One region of the Lactobacillus sp. M44 genome, then DNA from elsewhere that is predicted to be linked to it. Evidence: predicted binding sites of a transcription regulator. Region 1 holds the regulator's gene; the other holds the start of a gene.
What was found. The regulator LexA, encoded in region 1, represses DNA repair genes until DNA is damaged. The targets are predictions, from matches to a motif close to CNAACANNTGTTNG.
Positions count from the first base shown of each region.

Region 1 (16,524 bases):
CTTCATCGAATCTTTACTATTAGCTCCTTGGTCAGAAGTAACAGTCAAATCGTAATTGGCTGTATCACCAACTTTTTTATCAGTCGCGCTTGATAAAATTGCATTGTTTGCAAAATTAATTTGAACTTTAGTTCCCGGTTCAATATTTGTAAATACAATATCTAATGCTTTAATATTTGAACCATCTGGTGCAACGCCTTTAGCAATTGTATCAGGAGAAATATTAACCATTCCTGAATTATTAAAAGCACCAGTATATAATCCACTTGCTATAATAACTTTTTTACCATTGGTTAATGTTACAGTCACACTTTGTATTTGATTGATACTTGGTGTTATATCGGTTAATGCATATATACCATTACCACCATTCAAAACAGTTCCCGGCTCAATATTTACATGAACATCTACATTAGTCTGTTCAACATTTCCATTGTTGTATAGTTGGATACTTCTACCATTGCCATAATCAAATTGATGGTTATCTTGTTGGTGAGTGCCATCAGCTTTACCATTATCAGTATAAATATCACCTGTATTGTTGATAAACTTAGAATTTAATGAACTCTTTTCATCTTCATTAACTGGAAGATTCACATTAAATACTTTTGATTGAGCGATTAATGGATTTGCTTTAGTCTTATCTCCATCGTTATTGGTTGAATAATATGAAACACTAGCTTTAAAGTTATTATCCGCAGCACTAATATCCCTCGTATATTTACCCCAGAATAATAAATTGCCACCATTTAAATCACTCTTAGCATTATTAAAGTTAATAACTACTGGAGCGCCTGCACTTGCTTGACTATATGTAATTGTCCATTGATTTGTAAGATCATTAAATTGGCTATCAGTATCTCCAGCTTGAGTGCTATTAGATACAAATCCTTGTCCAACATATTTTGCATCACTTAAGACAAAACCATCTGGAACATCAACTGTAACAGTTCCTGCAAAATTATCTCCATCACTAATCCCATTATTTGTTAAATTAATGCCAACTTCATAATTTTGATCTTTGACTAAGCTATTATTACTTGCTTGGTTTTGATCAAAGTTTGGATTAACACTAGTAATAATTGCAGGCTCACCAATCTTATATTCGATCTTGCCTTCGTCTTGACCATTTTGGCTAATAAGCAAGTCATAAATTGCACCCTCTGGCAAAAAAGACCAATTACTAACTGTTGGAGTTAACTTAAGATTAAAATCAATTGATCCAGAAGTATTAATTGTGTAGGTAAAAATTGTGTCAGATACAGACTTATTGGTTACATAGTCAGGCGTAGCCTTTGATTGTGTAATTGATGTTGTATACAATGATGATTTTTCATCAGTTGACGCATTGAAAATTGAAGGAACTTTAACTACGACTGTATCACCTGCATTAGCGGAAAGTGAAACACTTACTTGTCTAGTACCATTATCTCCGTGTGTTAGAGTAACATTATTACTATTAGCATTATCGTCAATTAACTTAACATCTTGTTGAGCAGCTTTTGTAATTTTCGGTGTTTTCTGATTTGGCTTAGTCGATACAGGCGCTGTTGAAGCAGTTGTATCTGTTTGTGGTACATTGGCAGCTGGTGCAGCTGCATCATTTTTATCAGATGATGCAGAAGGTTGTACCTTGCCATTTTTTACATTTGCAATAGCTGGTTGATTAGCCGTTTTATCTGCAGTAGTATCAGCTTTTACAGTATTAGCATTATTCAAAATAAATAATGTACCAAGCATTACTGAAGCTACACCAGTACTTAGTTTTCTTAATGTAAAAGTATGATCTTTTTGAGCAGCTTTTTGAAATTTTAATTTATAGTTATTTTTAGATAGCATATAATCCCCTACTTTTTTAATAAAACATATTATTCATATCAATAATAACACTTGTTATATTATTTTCAATGTGCATTTTTTCACACATATCAAAATAAAATATTTATATTCGTCTAAAAATACTAATATTACAACATTTTTAATAGTTATTATATTGCAAAATAAAAAACATATTTTGACAAAAAATCAAAATATGTTTTACAAAAATATGTTATTTTTTTACTACTTCTTTTTCGCTGGCAGCTTTTTTTGGCAAGATTAAATTCAAAATAATTCCTAAAATTGCTGCTACTGCTAAACCAGAAAATTGGTATTGACCTAATTGTAAATATGCATTACCAATCCCAATAACTAGGATACTCGAAGCAATCATTAAATTACGTTTTTTATCAAAGTCTAATTTATTAGTAATCATTACTCGTAATCCACTAGAAGCAATAACCCCAAATAGTAAAAATGAAATCCCGCCGATGACTGGACTTGGAATTGATTCAATCAGGGCACTTAGTTTACCCACAAAGCTAAATAAAATTGCGAAAATTGCAGCACCCATAATTACAAACACACTGTGTACTTTAGTTATTGCTAATACTCCAATATTTTCACCATAACTAGTCACAGGAGGTCCCCCAACAAATCCTGCAATAATCGAAGCAGTACCATCCCCAAACAAGGTATGATTTAATCCAGGATCTTTAAAGTAATTTCTCTCAGTTAATTCATTTAATACCATAATATGACCCAGGTGTTCGGTCATAGTGACAAATGCAATTGGTGCCATACTCAATATAGCTCCCCAATAAAATTGTGGTTGATAATTAACAAATGGGATTTGAAAAGCTGGCAATGACAGCCAAGGCGCTTTCATGACTCCAGAAAAATTGACAATTCCAAACGCCACTGCAATCAAATAACCAAAAACTATCCCCATTAAAATTGGAATCAATCCTAAAAAGCCTTTGAAATACATATTAAAAGCAATTGTGACAAACAAAGTAAGAATCGCTACTGCAAAATATCTTAAATCATAATGTGCACCATTCATTGTGGCATCTTTTGCAGCAGCACCAGCTAGTGATAAACCAATAACAACAACTATTGGTCCAACAACTATTGGTGGCAATATTTTATCAATCCATGCCGAGCCAAAAAATGAAACCAGCAGTGATACTATCAAATAAACTACACCAACTGCAACTGTCCCCTGAGCAATTCCTGGATAACCTGTAGTTTTCATCAATGCAATCATCGGCACAATAAATGAAAAACTAGACCCCATGTAGGCAGGAATTTTATGCTTGGTAATTAATAGATACATCAAAGTACCTACGCCTGAACTAAATAATGCTATTCCTGGATTCAATCCAACTAATATGGGCACTAATACAGTTGAACCAAACATCGAAAACATGTGTTGCAGTGACAGACCAAACCATTGCATAGGTTTTGGTCGTTCATCTACATCTAAAACGACATCTTTTCTTGCCATTAATCCTTGTTCCTTTCCATCAAAGACATAAAAAACATTAAATTATAAAAAGTTTAAACTTTTTGATTATATCTGTCAATACACTTTTTGCAGAACAGTTGTTTGTAATACGCTTTATTCTTTGATAAAATAAGGATTACAAATAGAGATGGAGCAATTAATTATGACAAAACATAATACAAAGCAATTAGAAATATTACAATATATTTATGACACCGTAAAAAGAAGAGGATTTCCACCTAGTGTTCGTGAAATGTGTACTGCAGTTCACTTAGCTTCAACTTCTACAATCCATGGTCATTTAACACGCCTTGAAAATAAAGGCTACATTATGAAAGATGCAACTAAACCACGTGCTATTGAAGTAACTCAAGAAGGAAAAGATGCCTTGGGTATTAAACCCACAACTATCCCTATCGTAGGTGTTGTAACAGCTGGTCAACCAATATTAGCTGTAGAAGACGTAGAGGATTATTTCCCATTACCTCCTGATTTAGAAAATGACGCTGGTGAATTATTCATGCTAAAAGTTCATGGAACTAGTATGATCAATGCTGGTATTTTAGACGGTGATAGTGTTATCGTCAGAAAACAACAAACAGCCCAAAATGGTCAAATTGTAGTTGCAATGACTGAAGATAATGAAGCCACTGTTAAGAGATTTTATAAAGAAAAAGGGCATTATCGCCTTCAACCAGAAAATGATACTATGTCTCCAATTATTTTGAATAATGTGTCAATTTTAGGAAAAGTTGTTGGCTTATATAGAAACGATATTGCATAAAATATAACTTGAGCATCCCCATATATGGTGGTGTTTTTTTTGCACAAAAAAACTGTCCCAAAATCTTTGGAACAGTTCTTAATACAAGATTATCTACGTACTTCGCGGATTCTTGCAGCCTTACCATGTAAGTTACGTAAGTAGTATAACTTAGCACGACGTACACGACCATGTCTTACAACTTCCACTTTAGCAACACGTGGGTCGTTAACTGGGAAAGTACGTTCAACACCAATACCACTTGACATCTTACGAACAGTATAAGTTGCGCTAATTCCTGCGCCCTTACGCTTAATTACAACGCCTTCAAATAACTGAATACGTTCGTGAGTACCTTCTACAACACGTACATGAACACGAACTGTGTCTCCTGCACGAAATTCAGGCATATCGTCACGTAATTGTTCTTTTGTCAATTCTTGAATTAATGGATCCATTATTTTTTCTCCTTCTTCGATATTCTTATCCAACCCATTGTTGCCAGCGGAATATCCATAACTATTATTGCAGTCAAAACCACGCTTATTAGTTTAACAAAAATACTAACTCTTGTAAATTTAAAAAATTATTTTTGTGCCAATTTTCGCTTTATTTGTTCAAACAGTTTTTGCTCTTGCTCAGTAAAATTATGCCTCTCAATCAAATCTGGTCGGTGCAAATAAGTTTCCTTAATTGATTGATATAATCTCCACTCCGCAATTTTTCCATGATTGCCATTCATTAATACTTCAGGAACTTTTTGACCTTCAAAATCAGCTGGTCTAGTATATTGCGGGTATTCTAATAAATCATCTACAAATGACTCATCAACTGGGGATGCAGAATTTCCTAATACGCCAGGTATCAACCTTACAGTTGCATCAATCATATTCATTGTTGGTAGTTCTCCACCAGTTAAAACATAATCTCCAATAGATACTTCTTCATCAGCTAAATTGTAGATTCGTTCATCAAAGCCTTCATAATGTCCGCAAATAAAGGTTAAATTTTTTTCTTTTGACCATCTTTCAGCCATTTTTTGGTTAAAGGTTTTTCCTCGAGGTGTTGTAATGATAACTTTGCCAGGATTTTTGATAGTATCTAATCCCATTTTTATTGGCATAATTTGTAAAACCATCCCAGCACCACCGCCATAAGGGCTATCGTCAACATGATGATGTACATCATGAGTAAAATCTCTGAAGTTAATTAAATTTAATTTCCACTTGCCATCATCTAATGCACGCCCCATCATGGAACTTTTAAGAGCATCAAACATTTCAGGAAAAAGAGTTAATACATTAATCTTCATCTCTTAGCCCCTCTATTAATTCTACATAGATTGCATGATTATCAGGATCAACTTTTTTTACTACAGATTTAATATTAGGAATCCAAAAATTCTTTCCAAAATCAGGCTTTATCTCCCAAATATCATTGGCACCAGGTGCTTCAATATCAACAACTGTACCTATTTTTTCTTGAGTTTGATTATCGAAAACTTCACTATTTAAAATTTGATAATAATAATAGCTACCGCCTTTTAGTTCTGGTTGATCTTCTTGGCTAATTACTAATGTTTTCCCAACTAATTTTTGTGCTTTATCAATATCATCAATATTTTCAAAACTAACAAGCCAATAGCTTTTAAAGGGGCGACTGCTTTTTACAATTAGTTCATGTTCATGATCGTCGCTCAAATATAATCTGCTTTTAGGTGCGAATCTATCATCAGCAAAGTCAGTTATCAGCGCAACTTTTACTTCACCTTTTAATCCATGAGTAGCAATTATTTTCCCTACATCAAAAAAATGCATATAATTCTCCTGCAGCTTAAGTATAAAAAAAGTTTGAAGCATAGACTTCAAACTTATAAAGTTAAATTACTTGCTCAATTTTGAGTCGTGGTACTTCTTCATAATACCTGCGTTAGATAAAAATGATCTAACAGTCTCTGATGGTTGAGCACCTTTTTCTAGCCAATCAAGAATTTTATCTTCTTCAAGCTTCAATTCCTTGGGAGTTGATACTGGGTTGTAATAACCTACTTCTTCAATGAAACGACCATCACGAGGTGCTCGTGAATCAGCGATAACGATTCTGTAAAAAGGCTTTCTCTTGGCACCCATACGGCGCATACGAATTTTAACTGCCATGAATAATTTCCTCCTAATTTCTTAACGATAACTAATATATCAAAAAATATCATACCTGTAAAGTGTTTTTACTTAACAGTTTGTCTTAGGACTTGTAATGGTGACGATTCTTCATTCGCTTACGTTTATTTTTCTTAAAACTCCGATTCATCGATCTCATTGCCATTCTCCCCATTGGAGAATCCATTCCAGGCAAGCCTGCTAGGGCTTTAGTATTACCCTTTGAAATTTTTTGCATCATGTCTTTTGTTTGTTTAAATTGTTTAATCATTCGATTGACTTCAACAATCGAACGACCTGATCCTGCAGCAATTCTTCTTCTTCTTGATGGGGATAATACATCTGGGTCTTCACGTTCTTGTTCAGTCATTGAATAAACAATTGCTTTGATGTGATCTAATTGTTTTTCATCCATTTGGAAGTTTTTCAACTGTGGGTTATTAGCCATACCAGGAATCATCTTCATGATTTTGTCGAGTGGTCCTAATTTTTGGACTTGGTTTAATTGATCAACAAAATCATTAAAATCAAAGGTATTTTCACGCATTTTTTCAGCCATTTTCTGGGCTTCTTTAGCGTCATAATCTTGTTGAGCCTTTTCAATTAGCGTCAACATATCACCCATACCTAAAATTCTAGAGGCCATTCTATCAGGATAGAACTTTTCAAGATCAGTTAATTTTTCCCCTTGCCCTGTAAAGATAATTGGCTTACCAGTAACTGCTCTAATAGATAATGCAGCACCACCACGAGTATCTCCATCAAGCTTAGTTAAAATAATTCCTGTTACATCTAAACGTTTATCGAACCCTTCAGCTACTTTAGTTGCAGCTTGACCAGTCATTGCATCAACAACTAACAAAATATCATTAGGATGTGAAACAGCTTTGACCTCTTCTAATTCTTTCATCAAAGGTTCGTCAATTTCTAAACGTCCTGCGGTATCGATAATTACATAATCATTTTTATTTTCTTTTGCTTGTTCCAAACCATCTTCAACAATTTTAGCAACATTTTTTTCATCTGGTTCACTATATACTGGAACTTTTAATTGGTCACCAATTTGTTTTAATTGATCAATAGCTGCTGGACGATAAATATCTCCTGCAATCAATAATGGACGAGCTTTTTCAGTGCGTTCTAAATAAGATGCAAGTTTACCTACGGTAGTAGTTTTACCAGTACCCTGCAACCCAACCATCATAATAACTGTCGGAATCTGTGGTGCTTTAATTAAAGTAGCTGCACTAGATCCCATCATCTTAGTTAATTCATCATCAACAATTTTAATAATTTGTTGACCTGGTGTTAATGATCCTTGAACTTCTTGTCCTAATGAACGCTCTTTAATCTTTTTGATGAACTCTTTAACAACTTTAAAATTAACGTCCGCTTCTAATAATGCTAAACGAATTTCACGACTTGCAGCATTAATATCTGCTTCTGATACTCGTCCACGGCCTGTTAAATTTTTTAATGCTTTTTGAATCCGTTCACTTAAATTTTCAAAAGCCAATGTTTATTCCTCCTGGAGTCTGTTTTCTAAATCAATTAATATTTCTTTTACTTGAGAATAGTTTTTATCATGTAATAAACTCAAAGCTTGTGTCAAAGAATGATCTATGTATTGAAAATGCTTCATCAAATGAAGTTTGGTTTCATATTCTTGTAAAATTGCACTTGTCCTTTTCAAATTATCATATACAGCTTGCCTTGATACTTGATAATTATCCGCAATTTCAGCTAATGATAAATCATTAAAATAATAATCTTCAAAATATTTTTGCTGAATATCTGTTAACAAATTACGATAAAAGCCATATAGATCACCTAAAGATTCACTTTTGGTTAATTTCATTGAACCAGTTCCTTTTTTATTTTAAAGAAAATAGACAAAAATAATTTTCAAAATTTATTATACCAAATCACTGCTAGCAAAATACTAGTTTAAAAAGTTTGTTAAGTCAATTTAACAAAAAAGCAGGCGCTTGCTTAAACACTTGCTTTACTTCGATTATTTCTATTTATTAAAGGTTTTTGTCCATATTAAATGTCAACTTAGACATTTCAATACTTTGAACAAACATCTTAGCCATTAATTTTTCAGATTCTACCTTGATATGTGCAACTGCCTTTTGGTTTTCTTTAGTCAAAAAGTCAGTTATTTCATCCCCACTCTTACCTTTAGCATCTTCAATAGTTTTTGCAACATGTTCTCTAAAGTTTCGACGTGCTTCAATTAAGTAATCTGTATCTAATTGAACAAATTGAGGGTAATGACTTTCTACTAATGCAGCTAATGACTTGTAATACCAATAAGCATCTTTTTCATTATATTCTAGTGAAGTATTGTCATAGCTAGGATCTGTAGCATTCACATTAGTAAAGAATGGGACAAATGGAGTAAATGTAGGGCCGCCAATACATAACCACATAATTGCAGCCACTTCATCTGGAACATCACTTCTAATTTGCAAAATATGAGAGTTTTGAGTTCTATTCAAGCCAATTGGACGATAGCGATGCTTTTCTTCATCAGTACCTTTGCCAAATGGATCAAATGGAGTTTCATTATAATGAGATCCCAAAATATATTCGATATCATCAGTTGAGATTTTTTTATCTGTATAACAAATAAATGGTAATTCTCCATCTTCTGGATCTTGTTTTATTTCTGGATTAAAGTATCTTTGACCAAACCAAACACGTGGATTATTATAATGACGATCTTTTTCATTATTTGTACCAAAAATATGACGGAAGTTCCAACCAGATTGGTCAGTGTTTAGATGGTTTTCGCTAACAAAATCTTCGATTCCATCACTCCACATGAAGTTATCAAGATCATTGAAATCAACTTGTTGAATTGATACTCGATTTGCTGCAATTGCATATGCATTGTCTGGAATTCTTTGTGCAACCCAGTGATGACCAGTCACAATCTCCATATACCAGACTTCATCTTTATCAGAAAATAAGACAGAATTTCCTGCAGCAGAACCATATCTTTCAATCAACTTGCCTAAAAAAGCAACCCCATCACGAGCAGAATCAATATATGGTAAAACAACATTTTCCATACAATCTTCATCTAGTCCATCTTTAACTAATGGATCAAATGCTAATGCTCGCTCATTACCATAAGTTGATTCAGTACATGACATAGCAACATTTTTTTCATTAATGCCGCTTTCTTCATAATAACCTAGCTTTTTATAATCAACATTAGGTACTGCTGGATAACGATAGGCATTTTCTGGAAGATCCATTTCAAAACCATTAAGCCAAGATTTAATCTTGCGGTCTTTTTGATCATGGATACTTGGATTAATTACAAACTTTTGTGGGGTAATAGGTTTGAAAGTATCGTCATTTCTGGCAATCATTGTTGAACCATCAATAGATGCTTTTTTACCAACTAATATAGTTGTACATGCGCTTAATTCTGACATAATTTTTTCTCCTTTAATATTGTTTTGCCTATATTATACCAAACCATGGAACAGACCAATAGCATAATTAGCTGCATTAAAATCAGCTAAATCTTCAGGTTTTTCGCCTAAACCTACTAATTTAACTGGCAATTTCATTTCATTTCTAATAGCTAAAACAACTCCTCCTTTTGAAGAGCCATCTAGTTTGGTCAAAACTAATCCTGTCAATTTAGTGGTTTTATCAAAATCTTTTGCCTGCAGTAATGCATTTTGACCAGTAGATCCATCCAAAACAAGTAAAGTTTCAATAGGCTGATCAGGGAGCAACTTTTTAATAGTTCGCTGAATTTTTTCTAGTTCATTCATCAAGTTAACTTTATTTTGCAGTCTACCTGCAGTATCAACTAATACATAATCTAATTTTTGATCATTAGCTTTTTGAACTCCATCAAACACAACTGAAGCTGGATCTGCCTGCGCTTTTCCAGTAACTACTGGTACTCCTACACGTTTACCCCATTGGACAAGTTGTTCAACAGCACCCGCTCTAAAAGTATCAGCAGCAATCAAAGAAACCTTTTTACCATCATCTTTAAATCTTTTAGCTAATTTACCTATTGTAGTGGTTTTACCTGCACCATTAACACCTACAAATAAATAGACATTTGGCTTGACATCAGGATTATATTTTAATTTTTCATCATCGCTGTTGCCATTTTGATCATACAATTCGACTAATTTTTCAACAATTACTCGTCTTAAATCTTTCTTAGATTTTGCTTTTTGCAATTTTGCTTCATCACGCAATTGATCTGTTAATTCTACAGCTGTTTCATAACCAACATCTGATTCAATCAACAATTCTTCCAAATTATAAAAAAATTCTTCATCAACTGACCTAAATTGAGCTAAAAATGCATTTAATCTTGCGCCAAAACCTTGGTTAGTCTTTTCTAATCCTTTTTCATAGATATCTTCTGGTGTTAATTCGTCTTCAGAATCTTCATCTTCTGCTTCAGTTTCTACAATATCTTGTTCAGCATCATTTTTTTGTTCTTTAAGATCAACTTCATTGGCTCTTTCAAGATCTTTTGATTGCAATTTAGAATCTTTTTTTACTTCTGTTTCTTCACTTGGAAGTTCTGCTTTATTTTCTTCAATGTTTTCTTTGACTTTATTTGCGATTTCTTTTTTGATATCATCTTCGCCAAATAATGATTTTTTGATTCGATCAAATAATCCCATCTATCTCACCTTATTTTTTATTTCTTTTAATGAAACTGATAACACTTGTGACACACCAGACTCTTGCATTACTACTCCATATAGCTGATCTGCTAACTCCATCGTACCTTGTCTATGAGTAATTACAATAAATTGAGTATTCACATCAAATTTTTTCAAAAACTTAGCAAATCTAGTTACATTTGCCTCATCTAATGCAGCTTCTACTTCATCAAGAATTGAAAATGGTACTGGGTTCACATCAAGCATTGAAAATAATAATGTAATTGCAGTTAGTGCGCGTTCTCCACCAGAAAGCAATGTTAATTTTTGCAATTTTTTGCCAGGTGGTTGTGCAATAATTTCAATTCCTGTTTCTAACACATTATCTGGTTCAGTCAAAATCAAGCTTGCCTTACCACCGCCAAATACGATTGGAAAGATTTTTTGAAAACTAGCAGCAATTTTATTAAAAGTATCACTAAACCTAGTAATTACTTCTTGATCCAAACTAGACATTGATTTTTCAATATCATTTTTTGCTTGAAGCAAATCATTTTGTTGCTGATTCAAAAAATCATAACGAGTTTTAACATTATTATACTCTTCAATCGCATTAATATTTACTGATCCAATATCATCTAATGACATTTTATGTAATTTAATTTCTTTTTGCAGTTTTTGACGCTCCAAAGAACTGTTTTCAACCTTGGCATTATTTAGGACAGCTTCATATGTAATTGAATAGTTTGCTAATTGTTCTAATTTTTGATCAAGTTTTTCTTTAATAGTAGAAATTTCTGCAACATAGTCTTCATTTTCACGAGCCATATTTTTACGCAAATCATAATTACGAGTAAAAATTGAATTTAGTTCATTAATCTGTGCATCAAATCTTCCGAGTTGTTGGCTGATTTTTGCAAGTTCTTTTTTAGTTTGAGTTTGCAGAGTTTCTAGTTTTTCTAATTGATTTTGGTAGTCTTTTTTTTGAATCAAAGCTAATTTATGATTAGATCCTATCTCATTCAATTTATTATTCAAAACTTCTAATTGATTAGAATAATTAGCAATTATTTCATTGTGATCATCAATTTGTTCATTAGTATTGTTTAATCTAGTCTTGATCACAGCAATATCAGCATTATTTTCAGCAATTTGTTTTTGGATTTTTTTACTTACAATATCATAATTTTTTATTTGATCCTGCAACAAACTAATTGATCGTTTTCTTTGAGCAATTTTTTGGTCAAATTCTTTAGCTTCAACTTTTGCGTCTTTTAATTGCTGTTTTTGCGTAGTCAAAGTTTCTTTTTGCATTTGAAGTTGCTTATGGTACATATCATTTGTCTGCATTAAAGTAATTACCTCATTATGTTTAGTATCATAATGTGATTTAACTTCAAGATTCTTTTGATTTAACTGTTGAATTTTACCCGTTATAACGCCGATATCATTACTAATTTGCGTAAAACTATCATTTAGTTTTGTTATAGCAGTATTTTTTATTTGATAGTCTTGCTTTATTTGTTTGACCTGTTTTTTCAAGTTCATCAATTGAGAATTCAATTGTAATGGGGAATTATTTTTCTTTGATCGCTCTCCACCAGTCATTGCACCTGAAGCATTGATCACATCCCCATCTAACGTAACAATTCGACTGCGAATATGATGTGAGATTTGTACAGCATGATCAATATTATCAATAATTATTGTAGTTCCAAGCAAATAATTAATTGCATTATTAATATCAATTCTAGTATTAGCTTTAACTAATTCACTTGCAACACCAACAAATCCAGGTAAAGTTTTTAGATTAGTGACTGTTGCCAGTGGAATTGTTCGATAATGCAGATTATCTAATGGTAAAAATGTTGCCCAACCAGCATGGGTATTTTTCAATGTAGTGATTGCATCTCTAGCATTATTTTGAGTATCAACAATTAATGATTGAACACTAGATCCTAAAGCAGTTACCATCGCAGCTTCATATTGTGGATCAAACTCTAATAATTCACCAACTGCACCAATAACGCCATGATATCGTTGCAAGTTGTTCAGAATGTTTCGAACACTATAATAATAGCTTTCATGCCGCTTTTGCACAGTATTAATCGCATCATAACGTGCAGATAACGTCCTAAATTTATTTGCAAGGCCAGCAACTATTTTGGTTTGCTGATTACGTTTTATACTTAATTCTTGCAGTTCAACAGTTTTTGATTTTTTTTGAGCTTCTAATTTATTTAACTCATCAATAAATTTAACACGATCACTTTTTATTGCTGCTAATTCTTTTTTAGCTAAAGCTAATCTTTTAGTAACATCATTTGTCTCAACTTTTTGTGTATTTTCACTTTTAAGAATTTCTTTTTGCAAATAAGTGATGTCATTATTATTAGAGACTTGATCTTGCAGCATTTGAATATAATCATTACGCAGATTCTCTAATCTATCATGCAATTCATCAGGATTTTCAGCAAGGTGGTCTGCTAATTGCTTTTTTTGTGTCTTTAGATTTGTCAATTGATCTTGCAATTGCTTCTTGTTATCAATTAATGAAGCTAATTGTTGCTCATTTTTATCAAGATTTTTTTGTAGTGTTGCAATCTGCTCTTGATACTCATCTCTTGTTGCATCGTTATATTGACTGGATTGATCAGTTACAACAAGTTCAGTATTTATTTGAGAAATTTTCTGAGTACTAGTTAGAATCTTTTCTTGCAAACTCTCTTTTTGTTTATTTAATTCTTGTGATTCATCTTTTTTGCTTTCTAAATCACTTTGAGAAGTTTTTACTTCTTCATCTAATTTAGCAAGTTGTGCTGTCTTATTAGCTAATTCATGTTTTAGTTGCTGATGTTGTTTATCTAGATCTTCAATTTCAAAGGCAAGTAAAACTTTCATTTTTTCGTCATAATGTTTTTTTTGAAATAAATATTCTTTAGCTAAGCTTGCTTGTTCATGTAATGGCGCAACACGGGCTTTTAATTCTTTGACTAAATCATTAATTCTGATCAAATTATCAGTGGTTTTTTCCAATTGAATATTAGCAGCTTGTTTTTGTTGTTTAAAATGTAATACTCCTGCTACTTCTTCAAAAATTGATCTACGTGATTCAGGTTTTGAATTTAAAATTTCATCAACTTTTCCTTGAGAAATTATTGCTAAAGAATCTTGTGAAACACCTGAATCTAAAAACAAACTATGGATGTCTTTTAAACGAACGGATTGATTGTTAATTAAATATTCACTTTCTCCATCACGCATTAATCTTCGAGTAACTGTTACATGATCAGAATGCATTTTTAAACTATGATCATTATTATCAAATACTAAAGTTACTTCTGCACGATTTAAAGGCTTGCGAAATTCGCTTCCTGCAAAAATCACATCTTTCATTTGACTTCCGCGTAGTGATTTGGCACTAGATTCTCCTAATACCCATCTGATAGCTTCAGTAATATTACTTTTACCACTACCATTGGGGCCGACAATGCCTGTAATTCCCTTATCAAAAGTAATTACAGTTTTATCCGCAAATGATTTAAACCCACTTAACTCTAACTTTTCTAGAGACACTCTTTCACCTAATTTCTTTGATATTTCGTTAATGCCTGTTTAGCCGCAACTTGCTCGGCTGCACGTTTATTATGCCCTTGCCCTTGACCCATTATTTCCCCATTCACTGATACTGATACTGTAAAACTAGATGGTAATTGAGATTCAGAAATAACATTATATGAAATATCAACAGCTCCATTTTGTTGCAATAACTCCTGCAAATCCGTTTTGTAATCGCGACTTGCATCAAACTCGCCACTAGCAATTAATGGGTAAACAGTTAAATGCAAAAAATGTTGTACAGCAGGCATCCCTTGATCCAAAAATAAAGCTCCATTAAATGCTTCAAACACATCTTCTAATAAAGTCTTGCGCGAGCGAGCACCAACTTTTTCTTCACCATTGCCTAAGTGAATTTCGTTTTGAAAACCAACTTCAATGGCAAATTCAGAGAATCCTTCAGTTCTAACAATATTAGATCTCATTCTAGTCAATTCTCCTTCATTTAAATTTGGAAAATGACGATACAAATAATCAGAAATTGCTAGTTCCAAAACTGCATCACCTAAAAATTCTAATTTTTCATAATCTCTCACCGATGTTGTGGGATGCTCATTAACATATGATGAATGAGTGAATGCTTCTTCTAATAATTTTTCATTATGGAATTGGATTCCATATTTTTCCTTTAGTTGTAGTTTAAAATTTGTACTGACCATAATACAGTCCTTTCTTATGTTTACTATTATATCAATTTTTACAACTAAAAAAGCCATCTCCAACTAAAAGAGATAGCTATTTTTTGATTTTTATTTGTTATTTAGCATATGCTACATCATACCAGTTGAATGATGGCTTTTCTGAGTAGCCTGTTAAATTACTATTTACAGCATCAATTTGATATGCATTAGCAATTGGAACTACGTAAGCTTCATTATCCATATACTTTTGCCATTCATGAACTTTATCAACACGATAGTTTGTATTAAAGGCTTTTTCTGAGTTCATTTCATCTAATAATTGATTATTTTCTTTAGTTACAAATCTTGAATAGTTAAATGGAGCTTGTTCACCATACAAGTTTGCAGGTGATGGATCACTTGCAACATTCCAAGCACCCATGAACATATCAATACCTGGATCATCATTACCAACTTTATCATAGAATGAATTCATTTCAATTAAGCGACCACCAGTTAATTTAACATTCAAGCCCATCTTCTTCCATTGCTGGATATAGTTTTGAATGATTGGTTCTTGAATGGAGCTACCAGTCATTGCAGCTAGATGAATTGTTAAAGGCTTACCATTTGGTTGTACACGATATTCGCCTTTCTTTTTAAATCCAGCCTTATCAAGAATTTGGTTACCCTTTTTAATGTTAAAATCATAGCCCTTAACATTTTTATCGAAGTACTTGCCAAAGCTTGATGGAATTAGTGTTGGCACTCTGAATGATAAGCCGTTTGTATAACGCTTATATACTTCATTAACATTCATTCCATATGCAATTGCTTGTCGCAAAGACTTATTATTCATCTTGGCATTAGGATTCATAACATTTTTGCCAGCTTTTGCATCCCATTTACCAACTTTAAAGCCTAAATATGAATATGATAACGGGACTTTAGCTACGAAGTTATAACCTTTAGTATTTTTAACATTTTGCCATTGTGAATTTACAACACCAATAATGTCAAATTTATTACTCTTTATTGATTGAGCAACTGAATTTGGTGATACAACACTTGCTACAATTTTGCTTAACTTTGGTTTACCTTTGTAATAATATTCATTAGGAACCCAAGTTACTGATTGTCCACGAACAATCTTTTCTAATTTATATGGTCCAAAATATAATGGATTCTTACGGATTTTATCACTAGAAATCAACTTATCAAATGGAACATCCTTCAAATAATGATATGGTTCTGCAGCTTCCCAAATGTATCCATTACCACTTTGGTTCATTGAAGGCTTCATTTCTTTAAAATGAATGACTACTTTTTTGCCATCTGGACCATCTGGCATTTCAATTCCAGAAATAGTGTTTGACTT
Region 1 is NZ_CM176707.1:1,001,542-1,018,065, reverse strand. It holds gene AC38BG_RS04975 (mucin-binding protein) at 1-1,839, opposite strand, end outside; gene AC38BG_RS04970 (solute carrier family 23 protein) at 2,051-3,328, opposite strand; gene lexA (transcriptional repressor LexA) at 3,492-4,112, shown strand; gene rplS (50S ribosomal protein L19) at 4,202-4,549, opposite strand; gene trmD (tRNA (guanosine(37)-N1)-methyltransferase TrmD) at 4,678-5,403, opposite strand; gene rimM (ribosome maturation factor RimM) at 5,393-5,908, opposite strand; gene rpsP (30S ribosomal protein S16) at 5,975-6,247, opposite strand; gene ffh (signal recognition particle protein) at 6,333-7,763, opposite strand; gene ylxM (YlxM family DNA-binding protein) at 7,767-8,105, opposite strand; gene AC38BG_RS04930 (C69 family dipeptidase) at 8,275-9,699, opposite strand; gene ftsY (signal recognition particle-docking protein FtsY) at 9,733-10,926, opposite strand; gene smc (chromosome segregation protein SMC) at 10,927-14,484, opposite strand; gene rnc (ribonuclease III) at 14,493-15,185, opposite strand; gene AC38BG_RS04910 (oligopeptide ABC transporter substrate-binding protein) at 15,283-16,524, opposite strand, start outside.

Region 2 (16,524 bases), 140 kb from region 1:
TTCAAGCATTTGACTTGGATCAGACAAAATTGCCCTTTTTTCTTCATAGTTATCTTCAGCAATTTGGTATAATTTTTTCTTCAATTCATCCGCTGTCATATTTTTCCAGTTGATTTCATTGGCAATATCTTCTGTAGTTAAAGTAGAAACAATAAAATCACGAATTGAATCATTACGCCAATCTTTTTTCTCACCTTGAGTAAACAAATCAATCTGATGATCAATAGTTCGCTTAACCATTCCCATCAAAACATCTTTCAAAGAGTTTTTCTCTTCAATAACTCGCATTCTTTCACCATAGATGATCTCACGCTGAATTCTCATAACATCATCATATTGTAAAGTTTGCTTACGTGTATCATAGTTATTACCTTCAACACGTTTTTGAGCAGATTCAACTTGGCGAGTGATCATTCTACTTTCGATAACTTTATCATCATCATTATCAGAAATTCGATCGAGAAATCCTTTAACTCGATCTCCACCAAATCGCTTCATCAAGTCATCTTCTAGTGACAAATAAAATCTAGTTACACCAGGATCACCTTGTCGACCAGAACGTCCACGAAGCTGATTATCAATTCTTCTAGACTCATGTCGCTCAGTGCCAATAACTGCTAATCCACCTAATTCTTTAACGCCAGGTCCTAATTTAATATCAGTACCACGACCTGCCATGTTAGTGGCGATAGTTACAGCACCTTTTTGACCAGCATTCATAATGATTTCAGCTTCTTTTGCATGGTTTTTGGCATTCAAAACTGCATGTGGAATACCCGCTTTATCTAATAATTTGCTTAATCTTTCTGAACTTTCAATAGCAACAGTACCAACTAAGACAGGTTGACCTTTTGCATGACGTTCTTTGATTTCATCAACTACGGCATTAAATTTTGAATCTAATGTTGGATACAAGATATCAGATCTATCTTTTCTAGCAATAGGTCTGTTAGTAGGTATCTTAATAACTTGCATGTTATAGATTTCACGAAATTCTTCTTCTTCAGTTTTTGCTGTACCAGTCATTCCTGATAACTTTTTGTACATTCTGAAAAAGTTCTGATAAGTAATTGTAGCTTGAGTCTTGGATTCTTCTTGAATCTTAACTCCTTCTTTTGCTTCAATTGCTTGGTGCAAACCATCTGAATAACGACGGCCTTCCATTACACGTCCAGTAAATGAATCAACAATTAAAACTTCACCATTTTGAACCACATAATCAATATCTTTTAACATGATATAGTTAGCTCTTAATGCCTGATCAATATGATGTACTAAAGTTTGATTTTCTACATCGTATAAGTTTTTTAAGCCAAAATGTTCTGTAGCTTTTTTGATACCTTGTTGAGTTAAAGAAATGGTCTTAGTAGGCCAGTCAATCTTGTAATCACCATAATCTTTATCATCATCGGCATCATCATCACTTGTATCTTCAGTTAAAGTTTTGACAAAACGATCAGCGCGAATATATTCGCCGTTTGCTTGTTCTGCTTGTCCAGAAATAATCAATGGAGTTCTAGCTTCGTCAATTAAAATCGAGTCAACCTCATCAATGATTGCATAATTAAGTGGTCTTTGAACCATTTGCTCTTTATAGACAACCATATTGTCTCTCAAATAGTCAAATCCTAATTCTGAGTTAGTTGAATATGTAACATCTGCTGCATATGCTTCACGCTTTTGATCAGGAGACATTGAGTTCAAATTTAATCCGACTGTTAGCCCAAGCCATTTATATAATTGACCCATTTCTGTTTCATCACGGCTTGATAAGTATTCGTTAACAGTAACAACATGAACACCTTTGCCAGCTAATGCATTTAAATACACTGGCATAGTAGCAGTCAAGGTTTTTCCTTCACCAGTCATCATTTCAGCAATATTACCAAAATGAAGCGCAATACCACCAACAACTTGAACATGGAATGGATATAATCCTAAAACTCTTTTTGCACCTTCTCTAGCAGTTGCAAAAGCTTCAGGTAATATATCATCTAAAGTTTCACCATCTTTTAAACGTTGTCTAAATTCTACTGTTTTATTTTGCAATTGTTCATCTGAAAGCTTGTCATATTCATCAGCATAGCTTTCAACTTTATTTGCGATTTTTTCGAACTTTTTTAATTCTCGCTTGTCATCATCATATAGTTTTCTTAAAATGTTTGCCATTTAATCGATCCTTAAATTTATTTTCAAATCTAAATATACAGATTAAATTTTACCATGAGTGCTATTAAAATGAAAATATTATAGAAATAAAATAAGCCCCAGACACTATATCTAGAGCTCATTATATTAATTATAAAAATTATTCATTAGTTTCAATCAAACCATATTTACCATCATTTCTGCGGTAAACAATGCTAGTTCCATTAGTTTCAGCATCTTGGAATACAAAGAAGTTGTGACCTAACATATCCATTTGTAATACCGCTTCTTCAGCATCCATCGGCTTTAAGCTAACGCGTTTATTACGAACAATGTCAAATTCTTTTTGTGGCTTTTCTTCTTCAGTTTCTGTTTCAACAAAGAATTCTGAAACCCCTTTTTCTCTACCTTTACGGTTAACACGAGTCTTATATTTTCTAATTTGACGTTCTAATTTTTCTGAAACAAAGTCAATACTGCGATACATATCATCAGTAGTTTCTTCAGCTCTTAAAACTAAGTAAGGTAATGGAATAGTTACCTCAACTTTAGCTGTTCTGTTTTTATAAACTTTCAAATTAACATGAGCAATTACATCTGAACTCAGGTCAAAGTATTTTTCTAATTTAGCTAAACGCTTTTCAACATAACCTCTTAAGGCATCAGTTACTTCAATATTTTCTCCACGTACATTGTATTTTAACATGACAGATTACTCCTTTCACCGCCCGAAAGCGATTTCCTTTTACACTTTTATTATACCAAATATGTAAGCGCTATGCGCAACAACTAATGAACAATTGTAAAACTATTCACTTTTACTTGTGGATATGTTGATATAATAGCATCCCTTGCATGATATAAAGTTCTACCTGAAGTATAAATATCATCTAATAGTAAAACTTTTCCCTTTAATTCAACATTTGCGTTTTGATCAACATAAAAAGTTTGCTTAGTTGCAAGTCTTTGTTGGTGATTTTTTTCTCCTTGACTATCAGATACATCTTTTTTATTTAAAATTGGGGTTAACAATACAAGATTTGAAAAGATTTCACTAATAGTGTCGTATTGCCTAGTTTGACGATGTGTTTTTGAAGTGGGAACTGGTACATAATAATCTGCTTTTATTTTTCTTAGCTTTTTTCTAGCTAATTGCGCTAATACTAATCGCAACTCATAGTCACCATATCGCTTATAATCGACCATCAAATCATGGAAAGCCTGGTTATATTTATAGACGGCAGTATTTTTTAAAATATTTTCTGGATATTTTTTTTGCCAATATTTACAATCAAAACAAGTTTTATCTTCTGTTTGTTTATTACATAAAGAACATACTTTTCCAGATATTTTTTCAAACTTTTGGTGGCAATTAGGGCACATATATTGCAGAGATGATTTATTTAGAGAAAATATATCTTTAAAAGAATGTTTGGGTAAAAAATAGTTATCACAGATTAAACATAAATTCATTTATTCATTTCCTTAATTTGTTTAGTGGCCAATTTTATTTGCTTAGTATATTTGTGGTAACAAAATATAATTTCACCTAATGGATCATCTATTGCTCTTCCAACACGTCCAGCAATTTGAACTAAATTAGCCGTCTGATAAATTTTATCATCGGCCGCAATAACAATTACCCAGACATTTTTAAATGTCACTCCACGCTCTAAAATCGTCGTAGTAACCAAAATATCTATTTTCTTATTTCTAAATTCTTCTACCTTGTTCAAGCGATTTTTGTCTTGTGCAAAAACACCTGCTACATTTAAATTTGGATTACTATTTTTTATTGCTGATACATAATCATTAATCTGATTAATCCTTGGTACAAAGACTAATAAAGGATGTTTTTTTGACATTCTAATTATTTCTTTACTTAACTTAGAATGTAATTTTTGCATTTTTAAAAATGGTCGCAAATATAATTTTTCTCGGGGTACAGGTAGTAATCCCCCATGAAATCTTCTAGTCAATTTTGATAACGCAATTTTTTTATTTTTTACTTGTAATAATAATTTTTCAGTTGGAGTTGCACTCAAATAAAAAGTTGACCCACATTTTTTTACCGCCAATTTTGCAGCAAAATGTAATATTTCATTATCTACATAAGGAAATGAATCTACTTCATCAATAATCAATAAATCAAATGCCTGATAAAATTTCAATAATTGATGTGTTGTACAAATAATGAATTGTTCATTATCTAATGAATGATATTCTCGACCATGATAGTTCCCTATTTTGATTTTTTTAAATGCTTCTTGCATTCGTGGATAAAGCTCATTAACTACATCAATTCTTGGTGTAGCGATACATGCACGTTTGCCTTGTTTTAAACATTTATCAATACTTTCAAATAACATTTCTGTTTTTCCAGCACCTGTAACTGCCCACACTAAGTGATCTCTTTGTTTATTAAATGAATTAACTAGTTGTTTTGAAACATTATTTTGCTGATCAGTTAACTGTCCTTGCCATACTAATGCAGTTTTTAATATTGGATATTTTTGTGCTTTTATTCTAACTAATATATCTCCTTCTACCACACGCCCAATATTAATGCACTTTCTGCAATATAGTTTTCCATTAGGTAATCTTGCATAAGTTATGTTATTACAGCGAATGCATTTGTCATCAATTATTGCATTTATTTTATTACAAGTAGCAAATATGTTAATATTTTCTGTGTTTGCATTTATAAGTATTTGTCTGCCTTGCAGCTTACTTATTTCTTCTTCATTTATCCTCATAATATATAATTACGCGAAAGGATGACCAAGTTGACATCACTTAATAAATTCTTAACAATTAAAGAAACTGGTTCACACCAAATCATTATTAATAAAAGTAAATTCATTGCTAATATCAAAAGAGTTGAAACTGTCGAACAAGCTATGAATTTTATTGAACAAATCCAAAAACAATATCATGATGCAACCCACAACACCTTTGCTTATACAATTGGCGACCATGATCAATATGTAAAAACATCAGACAATGGGGAACCCTCTGGAACTGCAGGAGTACCTGAATTAAAGGCCCTGCAATTAATGCATTTAAAAGATGTAGTAGTCGTAGTTACTAGATATTTTGGCGGCATTAAACTAGGTGCTGGTGGATTAATTAGAGCATATTCAAATAGTGTTACAGAAGTTGTCCATAAAATTGGAGTCGTTCAAGTTAGTTATGAACAAGATATTTCATTTCACATCCCTTACAAAAAAGTAGATGAAATTAATCACTATTTGAATGAAAATGATATTTTCATAGCTAAACAAGATTATGGTATTGATGTAATTGAACATATTTTTTTACCAGATGAGCAAGTCAAGTCCGTTCAAACTGATATAAAAAATTTGTTGGCTGGACAAGTTAAATTTATCAAAGGCGAATTTCGAGAAGTTGAAAGACCAATTGAAGCAAAAAATTATCATGAAATATAAACAAAAAAGCATTTTTTACGGATATACAAAATGCTTTTTATTTTTCTTTTTTCTTGTTTTGCGGTTTTTCTTTTCCTAAATGCCAGACTTGAACTTTTGGATCGCTTCGACGTGTTTGATTAATTAATTTTTGGATTAAATGCAACAATGGTTTGAACTTTTCGCCTAATAAACCTATTGATTCCACAAATAATTCTAGTGCTACTAATAACCCTAACGCTAGTGGCCAAATGCCCCAAGCAGGTGATAATAAAAACAGTAATGAAACAAATGAAAAAATCATGGATAATCCATAAATTGCAAGCACTGTTTGACGATGAGTTAATCCCATCCGCATTAATTGATGATGCAAATGATGTTTATCTGCTTCTGATACTGGCCTTTTATTTAATACTCTTCGAATCATTGCATAAATTGTATCAGTAATTGGCACTCCCAAAATAATTATTGGTACTAAAAGTGAAATAAACGTTACATTTTTTAATCCCTTTAAAGAAAATACAGCGATCATGAACCCAATATATAAGGCTCCAGTATCACCTAAAAAGATCTTAGCAGGATGGAAATTATATGGTAAAAATCCTAATAAACATGCTGCTAACATAAAACATGCAATAGGCACATATAGTTGTCTAGTATGCAAAAAGAAATAACCAACTACTCCCATTGTAGATAACGAAATTAGTGATACACCATCTGCCAGTCCATCTAATCCATCAATTAAGTTAACTGCATTGGTCAATGCCAAGATCCAAAAAATAGTTATTGGGAAACTCCACCAACCTAAATTTATTTTAGGAATAAATGGTAAAGATAGTTCATTCATCTTTATCCCAGCTAAGAAATACACAATTAGTGAGGCAATAAAAATGCCAAGCATTTTTTGTCTAGGCTTTAATTCTAATATGTCATCAATCAATCCGGTCAATACAATTACGCTGGAAGCTAACAAGATTGCAAATGCTTCATGAGTTGGAAATTGTTCACGCAACAAAATAAACATCCCAATATTGAACGTCACAAAAATACCCAATCCACCAATAGTTGGCATTGGCTTCTTATTTACACGACGTGCATTAGGATTGTCTACAGCACCTAAAACGAATGCAAGTCTTCTAATAAAAGGTGTAATTGCAGCCTGAATGATTACTAATAAAAATAATTCGACAATAATTTTAAACATAGATTGCTACTTTCTTTATATCTAGCAACAATTATACAAGTAGTAAGGCATTAAGACAAACTAAAAAAGAACTTATCTAAAAAGATAAGTTCCAAATATTTTATTTTGCCATTTCAACAGCACGCTTTTCACGTATTACTGTTATCTTAATATTTCCAGGATATTCCATTTCTGCTTCAATTTGATTTCGAATATCACGAGCTAATATTGTAACTCGATCATCAGAAATTTTATCAGGCTCTACCATTACTCTGATCTCCCGACCAGCTTGAATAGCATATGCTTGTGCAACTCCTTGATAACTTTTTGCAATAGTTTCAAGTTGAGTTAAACGTCTAATATAATTCTCTAATGATTCACTTCTTGCACCAGGTCTTGCAGAAGATATAGTATCTGCTGCAACAACTAATTCGGCAATAAATGATAACTTAGGCACATCACCATGATGAGCCGCAATAGCATTTACTACTATATCTGGTTCATGGTATTTGCGTGCCAATTCTACTCCAATTTCAACGTGAGAACCTTCAATATCATGGTCAATGGCTTTACCTATATCGTGTAATAATCCCGCGCGAACCGCTAATTTTTCATCAAGACCAAGTTCAGCTGCCATAGTACCTGTTAGTTTACCTACTTCAATTGAATGAGCTAATACATTTTGTCCATATGAAGTACGATATTTTAATCGACCTAAGATCTTTACTAATTCAGGATGCATTTTATGAATACCTAATTCAATTAATGCACTTTCTCCTGATTCATAAATATCATCATTGACTTCTTTACGAGCTTTATCAACCATTTCTTCAATACGAGCAGGATGAATTCGACCATCTTTAATTAAACGTTCCATAGCTCTTTTGGCTATTTCTCGTCTGATTGGATCAAATCCGCTCAATGTAACAACTTTTGGTGTATCATCAATAATCAAATCTACACCGGTCAAAGCTTCAAAAGATCGTATATTTCGGCCTTCACGACCAATAATACGTCCCTTCATCTCATCATTTGGTAATTCTACTACAGATACTGTAGTTTCAGCTACTGTATCTGCAGCACTACTTTGAACTGCATCAATAACAATTTGCCGTGCGTAGCGATCTGCTTTAGCACGCCATTTCTCATTACTATTATTAATTAATTCAGCACGTTCTTTTTCTAATTGATTCGATAAATCTTGTAATACAATTTCTTTAGCCTGTTCTGGCTTTAGTTGTGCTACTTCATAAAGCTTATCTTGTCTTTGAGCAACCAATTCGTCAGCTTGTTGTTGCTTAATCGTTATTTCAGCACTACGCCGCTTTAATTGATCTTCTTTTTGTGCGAGTTGATCTTCTTTTTGCTTTGCTTCTTGATTTTTTTGATCAATTAGATCTTCTCTTTGTTGCAATCGTGTTTGGATTCGTGATATTTCATTGCGTTGTTCATTTAAAACATCATCAACTTTTTGCTTTTGTACACGAATTGTTTCTTGAGCTTCAAGAATTTTTGCCTTTTTTGCATTTTCTGCTTCTTGTCTGATAGCCCCAGCAGCTTTCTTTTCTGCTTTAACTTCAGCTTTTGCAGTTGCAACTTGAGCTTTAGCATCAGCCATAATATGTTCAGCATCATTTCTTGCATTATATGCTTGATTTTCCCAGTGCTTCTTACGAACTACATAACCGCTGCCATAACCCACTAAAAGCGAAACAATAGCGACCACGACGGGAATTAAAATTATATTCATATTAATCACTATCGCCTTTTTTAGAATTATTCACACAATATTAATGATAAATATAGATATTGCAGATGTCAATTAACATGAAAAAAGACTTGAAACTAAATTTTCAAGTCTAACTTTATCTCTTCACTATTTTTTGCTTTTACTGGCAGTTTTTGTTTCTTCATTAGTATCTTTTTTATCGTTATCATCTGAATCAGATCCACTACCCATACCGTAAGCATCACGAACTTTTTCCATAATTTCTTGGTACATATCAGGATGTTCAACTAAGTATGTCTTAGCATTTTCACGTCCTTGACCAATTCGTTCATCATTATATGAATACCATGAACCAGCTTTATTAACAATATCTTTATCAGCAGCCATATCAAGTAATTCGCCAGATTGCGAGATCCCTTTACCATACATGATATCCACTTCTGCAACTTTAAATGGTGGTGCCACTTTATTTTTAACAACTTTGATTTTGACACGATTACCAATAACATCGCTAGATTGCTTAATTTGCTCAGCACGTCTAACTTCTAGTCGAATGGTTGAATAAAATTTCAAGGCACGACCGCCAGGAGTAGTTTCAGGATTGCCAAACATAACTCCCACTTTTTCACGAATCTGATTAATAAAAATTGCAATTGTTTTTGTCTTAGAAATTGTTCCTGATAATTTTCTTAATGCCTGACTCATTAATCGAGCTTGCAGCCCAACATGTGCATCGCCCATCTCACCTTCAATTTCGGCGCGCGGAACTAATGCTGCGACAGAATCGACAACTACTATATCTACCGCACCACTAGAAATTAGAGTATCAACAATTTGCAATCCTTCTTCACCAGTATTTGGTTGAGATAAAATCAATGAATCAATATCTACTCCTAATGCTTTGGCATATGCGGGATCCATCGCATTTTCAGCATCAATATAAGCTGCTGTTCCGCCTCTTTTTTGCACTTCAGCTACTGCATGCAGTGCAACTGTAGTCTTACCAGAAGATTCTGGGCCATATACTTCAATAATTCTACCGCGAGGATATCCTCCTACGCCAACTGCAGCATCTAAAGCTAAAGAACCGGTTGGAACAGTTGAAATCTTAGTATCAACTTTTTCACCCATACGCATAACTGCGCCTTTACCAAAGTTCTTCTCAATTTTTTTTAAAGCAGCTGCTAATGCAGCTTGTTTTTCGTCTTGAGCCAAAGTTCTTCCCCCTTAAGCTGTTAAATATACATTACATTATACTTTTTTTGAGTGAATAATTACAAGCTTTTTGCAAACAAACGTTCTATGTAGTTAATCCCCCATAATATAATTACAACAAAAAAGACGAATTTTAACCAAAACTCGTCAAAAAAATTTTAAAGCTCACCTTTAAATACATTTCTTGATTGATAGAAATAATCCCAACCAGAATAAATTGTAAAGAATAAGCAAATATAAAGCATTATTTCACCCATTGGAATCTTACCAAAAAACAAATTATTTAAAAGTAAAATGATAATCGCCAACATTTGAGTTGTAGTCTTTATTTTCCCTGGCATTTTTGCAGCTAATACTTGACCTTTATTTTCAACCAATAATAAACGTAATCCAGTAACTGCTAACTCACGGCATACAATAATTGCAATCACCCATGCAGGCGCCTTGCCCATAGCTACTAAAAAGATAAATGCAGTCATTACTAACATCTTATCAGCTAGTGGATCAGCAAATTTTCCAAAATTAGTTACTAATCCACGTGCACGTGCAATATGCCCATCTAGATAATCAGTATAAGAAGCAACAGCAAACACAACTGCTGCGACTAATTGACTCCAAGGTACTGTTGTTCCTAGTAAGGTAAAACTTCCAGCAGGAAAATTAAAGATAATTAACAACATAAATACTGGAATCAAAATAATTCTAAATGTGGTTAATTTATTAGGTAAATTCATTATTATTTATTGCCTCCATTGGTTTGTGGGGCTGTTTGTTGTTGATTTTGTTGAGTGTTATTTTGTGGTTGAGATGGTTTTTGAGTATTATTTTGAACTTGATTATTTGTTTGAGGAGCTGATTGACGTACACTTTGTTGAGTTCTTGATTGTGCACTATTTGAATAAGTTCCAGTATTATTTTGTGGTTGATTATTTGTTTGAGGTTGTTGATATTGGGAAGTTTGAGTGTTCACATTATTATTTGTATGATTGCTATTATCTGAAATTTTAGCTTTCTTTCCCAAAAGTAATTGTAAATTCATAGGACCTTCAGTTGCGTCATAGGGAACTTTTTTGCCACCAATAGTGACTTTAGTTCCACTTGCATCGTTAAAGCGAATACTAATTGAATTAACATCTTTTGGTACGTTAACTTCATAACGATCATCTGCAGCTAATACTCGAGCGTATTTTGGATTACCATCAAATGATACACGCATGAAAGTGTCATTTGCGCCAGCAGTAATCACTAATTTACGATCTGCTTTCAATCCAGTTACCCTAAAAATATTATCACCTTCAGCGCTTACTCTGACTGGATTTGTGCTAGAAGATTTAGAAGAACTAGTTTGTGATGATACTGTTACATTATTGTCAGGTTCTGCTTGCTTATTAGAACCCCCAGCTATTCTGGTGAAGACAATATAAATAATAATTACTACAATGACAATTCCAGCAATTGTTGCAATTCTTGGTAAATATTTTTGTACCTGGCTTTTTTTATTATTAGTTGTTTTTTTAACTTCTTCTGTTTTATTATCAACAGAATCTTCAACATATTCATCAGGTTTTGATTCTGGTACATCTTTATGGAAATCAGCCAATAATTTCTTGCCATCTAAGCCAACCACTTGAGCATATTGTCTAATAAAAGCTCTGGTATAAAAATCACCAGGTAATTTATCAAAATCATCATTTTCAATAGCATTTAAATATCTAGCTTGTATTTTAGTTGTCTTTTCAACATCTGCAATAGACAATCCCATTGCTTCACGCGCAGTACGTAATTTTTCTCCTATATCGGTCATATTAACCCCTTAAATATCTTAAAATTAACAAATTTGAGTATACCATAAATACTTTAATCAAACTAACCATCCACCACTAATTGCGATAGTTTGTCCGGTTAGATAACTTGATTTTTGATTTAATAAAACACTAGTCCAATAACTAATATCTTCTACTTTAGCAAATCTTGATGCAGGAATTTCAGCTTTTAATGCAATTAAATCATGCTCTAAAAAAATATTATTCATTTTAGTATCAACCGCACCTGGTGCTAATACATTTACTGTTAGATTACTTGATGCAGTTTCTCGACTATATCCTTGAGCAAATCTACTGATTCCAGCTTTAGTTGAGCTATACACTGATTCTAATGCACTAGCTTGCAGACCATAAACAGAACCTATAAAAATGATTCTTGCAAAATCTTGTTTTAACAGCATTTTTTCAAATAATTTTACTAACTTAATTGGTGTTACTAGATTAATATTCATTATTTTTGAAATGCTATCCAGCTTTTCTTGTCCAAGCAATCCATAATGGGTAATCCCTTGTGCAAAAATTACAGCATTAACAGAAAATAACCCATTAACAAATGACTCTAATTGTTTATCATCAGCTAGAAAATCTAACTTAATTTTGAAAAAATCTTGGTTTGGATATTTTGTTTGCATCTTCTTTTGTATTTTGGTAATTAGCACATCATTATTAACATAATGCAAATATATCGACCAGCCTTCTTTTGCCATTTGATAGCAAATAGCCTGACCAATATCACCACTTGCGCCAAAAACTATTGCTCTTTTCAAATTTTATTATCTTCTTTCTGTTCCAATAATCGCACACCCAGTAATTTTACTTTGTTTCATAATATTGTCACATATTTTTTGATATTTTGAAAAACTCATTGTTTGCATAAATTGAATATTATTAAAAATATCTTCATGATCCATATTATTTTCTGCAAATTCAATTGCCATAGCCGATTCATCATTAAAACTACGAATCAAATGAGCAAACCATTCATTTTTTAATATTTTAAACAAAAAGCTATAAAATTCTGGTGTGTCATTTTTACCATGGATAAGTGGCACAGATAATTCCTTCAAAATCTCATCAAGTAGTTTTTTAGCATATGGACTAGTACCAGAAATCAAAATAAAATTGCCTTGTCTGGTATGATTAACACCAATTTGCAATGAATTATGAAGTAATCCTGCATCTTGTTGATGTTTGAACCATGATCCCATCATGCCCAATTTAGATTCTAGCATGATTTGCAATAAAATTTGTACTAAATCATTACTTGCTAAAAAATTCTTAAAATCTGGCAAAAAAACGCCTACTGCAATTTGAGAAGCTTGATTTTTAGAATTAAGTATTTCTCGCTTAAATTCACCTTGGTAACTTGTTCTAATAATTTTAGGTGCATCTTTTATTTTGAAATATTTTTTCTGTAATTTTTGAACTTGTTCATCAATTTTTTCTATTTCAGTATCGGAGAAATCACCTACAGCAACAAATTCTAAATTTTGAGCTCGATAATTTTCTGAGTATGTTTTTTCTAAACTCTTCGCATTAATTTGGTCAATTGTTGTCTTCGTCCCTGCAATATCAGTTGCAAGATTTGATTTACCAAACATATTTTTTAAAACTGCATTCATTGCATCCCAAGTTGGATAATCTTGATACATAGCAAGTTCTTGTTTGATAATGGGAGCTTCATTTGCAACATTTTGGTCAGTAAAATACGGTTTCCCAACTAATTCAAAAATTAGTTCAATTACTTTGCTATCATGATTTACACAACTAGCATAAAACATAGTTTTGTTATACGTAGTGAAGGCATTAACGCTAGCACCAATTTCTTCAAAGCGCAACGAAATATCACCTGATTTTTTAGCAAAAAGTTTATGCTCTAAAAAATGGGCAGTACCTGCAACTTGATTTTCATCACTACTACCAAAATTTACCATAATACCAAAAAAGCGCTGATTAAATTTGGGTCTTTTAATTATCAAACCAGAAAAGCCTGATTCATATTTTTGTTTATAAATCTGTGGTTTCTTCATTTTACGCAATAACTTTCTTTCAAAACTAACCTATTAGCAACTTTTTTCAATTGTGCTGGAGTAACTTTTTTGACAAATTCAACTCGATCATCAATTGGGCTTCCAATTAAAATATGGGTCAAGCGATACATTATTTGAACTTGCTGGCGGTCAAGTCGAATCAAATAATTTCTAATCACTGCTTTTCGAGACTTTTTCAATAAAGATAAATCTATTTGTCCATTTTGAATTTTTTCAACTTCTTTTGAAACAATATCTTTTACTTTTTGTACTTTTTCAGGATCTATCCCAGCAGATATTAGCATAAGCGAATTATTTGGATAACTAGATGCATCTATTGCATATGCTGCACCTAGTTCTTCGCGCACTCTTCTAAATAAAACTGAAGATTCATCTCCTGCTAAATATTGCTCTAAAACAAATGAAGTCATCTTATCTTGAAAAGTACTTTCTTTAATATTTTGATACCCAAGCAATAAGTTTGCTTGATTAGAATGCTTATCTTCTATTTTTTCAATAAGATTAGTTGGCGCCACACGTATTATTAAATCATTGACCAAAAAATCTTGATTCAAATCAAAACTAGTAAATTCTTGTTTGATTAGTTCTTGAACTAAGTTAACATTACGTGTACTTGCCAAGATGGTTGCAGGAAAATGTTTTATAGATCTAAAAAACAATTTCAAATCTTCAAGTTGAATTTTATCAATCTCATCTAAAGATCCAAAATATCCCTGCGCATAGTCAGGGACTGCTGAATACCAATACTTAAAATACTTTTCAATAGCATAATCTGCTGGACTATCTGCTATTTCTTGATAATCTGAATGAATTTGCTTTTTACAAAAATCAATAATATCCTCATTAAAATCAGGATGTTGAACAATACTAGAAAACACATGCAAAATTTGTTCATAAGTATAATCAGAATCCATTACCTCAGTAGGTTCAATAAATTCTGCAGCATAGCTTAAGACTATTTCATTCCCAAAAAGTTGTGGTGTTATGCTTAATTCAAGATTATATAGCTTAGTTAATGCTTGAATTTGTTCAGGAATACTGCCAAATTCTTTGCTTATACTTGATTGAATTCGACTTAATAAATTGACTAAAGCAAAGTTTTTTGTAGTAAGTGGCAACCTTAGAAAGCATCCCATAAAACCAGTTGTAAATTGTTTATTTTCTTTTATAGAAATATTATTTGTCATTAGCATTTTCCTTATTATCTTCAGGTGGTAATAATACTTGGCGAGGTTTTGACCCTTCAGATGGTCCAACTATTCCTCTAGCTTCCATTTCGTCAACAATTCTGGCAGCGCGATTATAACCAATTCTAAAACGTCGCTGCAACATTGAAACACTTGCACTTTGCTGTTTTCTTACCAAACTTACTGCTTGGCTATAAAACTCATCTTCTGGATCATCTGTAGTTTGTGAATTATTAGACTCACCTTGTTTTGGAATCATAGTTTCATCATATTGAGCTTGTTGCTGGTTTTTGACCCATGAAACAACTTTTTCAACTTCTTCAACAGAAATATATGCTCCTTGAATACGTTCTGGCTTAGAGGCTCCAATTGGCATATACAACATGTCTCCGCGTCCTAATAATTTTTCTGCGCCAACTTGATCCAAAATTGTTCTAGAGTCTACTCCACTAGATACTGCAAATGAAATTCTTGAAGGTACATTTGCTTTAATTAAACCAGTAATGACATCAACACTTGGTCTTTGTGTTGCCAAAATCATATGAATCCCTGCAGCACGTGCCATCTGACCCAATCTAACAATTGCATCTTCGACTTCGCGTCCACCAACCATCATCAAATCACTTAATTCATCAACAACTACTACAATATAAGGCAAGCGTTCCATCACTGGCTTTTGCTTATCTTGATTATTAAGATTGACTTTATGGTTATATTCAGTAATATTTCGTACCGCTCCTGCCGCAAATAATTTGTAGCGTCGTTCCATTTCTTTAACAGTTTTATGTAATGCATTAGCTGCTAATTTTGCATCAGTAACTACTGGAATCAATAAATGTGGCACCCCACTATACACTGATAGTTCAACCATTTTAGGGTCAATTAAAACTAGTTTAACTTGTTCTGGCAGTGCCTTCATTAAAATACTGGTTAACATCACATTGATTGCCACTGACTTACCCGATCCAGTTGAACCTGCAATTAACATATGAGGCATTTTAGTCAAATTAGTAGATATAATCTTGCCTGTAACATCTTTACCTAAAGGTACATCAAGAGGTAATTTTTTTGCTTTGCTATCTTGATTTTGCATTACATCTTTAAAAGAAACCGCCATAGTAGTTTTATTTGGCACTTCAATTCCAATTAATGGCTTTCCAGGAATAGGGGCTTCTATTCTAATATCTTTTGCTGCAAGCGCCAATGCTAAATCATCAGTCAAATTAACCACTCGACTGACTTTTACACCAACTGCTGGTTGAACTTCATAACGAGTAACGGTTGGACCCAAAATTGCTTTTTTAACAATGACATGAACCCCAAAACTCTTAAAAGTTGATTCTAAGATTTGTGTATTTTTCTTAATTTGGTCTTCATCTTCTTGTTGATCTACATCTTTAATTGGATCAAGTAAAGTCAAAGGCGGTTTTTTATAATTTTTATTAATGTCTGTTTTGGCAGGTAATTCACCATGATCAATAGTATCTAATTCTTGGTGCATTTTTTGATCATCATCTGTATATGAATGCGATTTAGGCAACACATCTGGCTTGGGGTGAGTTGCAATTTGAATTGTAGGTTCCTGATGCTTTATTGGCTTTTCAATTGGGATACTTGATTCAGCTGTTTCACCAGGTTTTGGTATTACTTCTTCAGATGTATCAACAGACTTTTTAAGTTCTACAGAATCTTGCCAAGGATCTTGCAATTTTTCGCGATTTTCTAACTTTTTTTGTTGATATTTTTGTTTTGCGTCATCA
Region 2 is NZ_CM176707.1:860,987-877,510, reverse strand. It holds gene secA (preprotein translocase subunit SecA) at 1-2,169, opposite strand, end outside; gene hpf (ribosome hibernation-promoting factor, HPF/YfiA family) at 2,309-2,854, opposite strand; gene AC38BG_RS04355 (ComF family protein) at 2,938-3,621, opposite strand; gene AC38BG_RS04350 (DEAD/DEAH box helicase family protein) at 3,618-4,904, opposite strand; gene AC38BG_RS04345 (YigZ family protein) at 4,935-5,597, shown strand; gene AC38BG_RS04340 (glycosyltransferase family 4 protein) at 5,635-6,780, opposite strand; gene rny (ribonuclease Y) at 6,881-8,509, opposite strand; gene recA (recombinase RecA) at 8,636-9,703, opposite strand; gene pgsA (CDP-diacylglycerol--glycerol-3-phosphate 3-phosphatidyltransferase) at 9,862-10,437, opposite strand; gene AC38BG_RS04320 (helix-turn-helix domain-containing protein) at 10,440-11,507, opposite strand; gene ymfI (elongation factor P 5-aminopentanone reductase) at 11,565-12,293, opposite strand; gene AC38BG_RS04310 (M16 family metallopeptidase) at 12,300-13,556, opposite strand; gene AC38BG_RS04305 (M16 family metallopeptidase) at 13,553-14,764, opposite strand; gene AC38BG_RS04300 (DNA translocase FtsK) at 14,754-16,524, opposite strand, start outside.
Region 2: recA (recombinase RecA) is a predicted target of LexA. The motif match lies at 9,777-9,790, and genes of this name have one in related genera.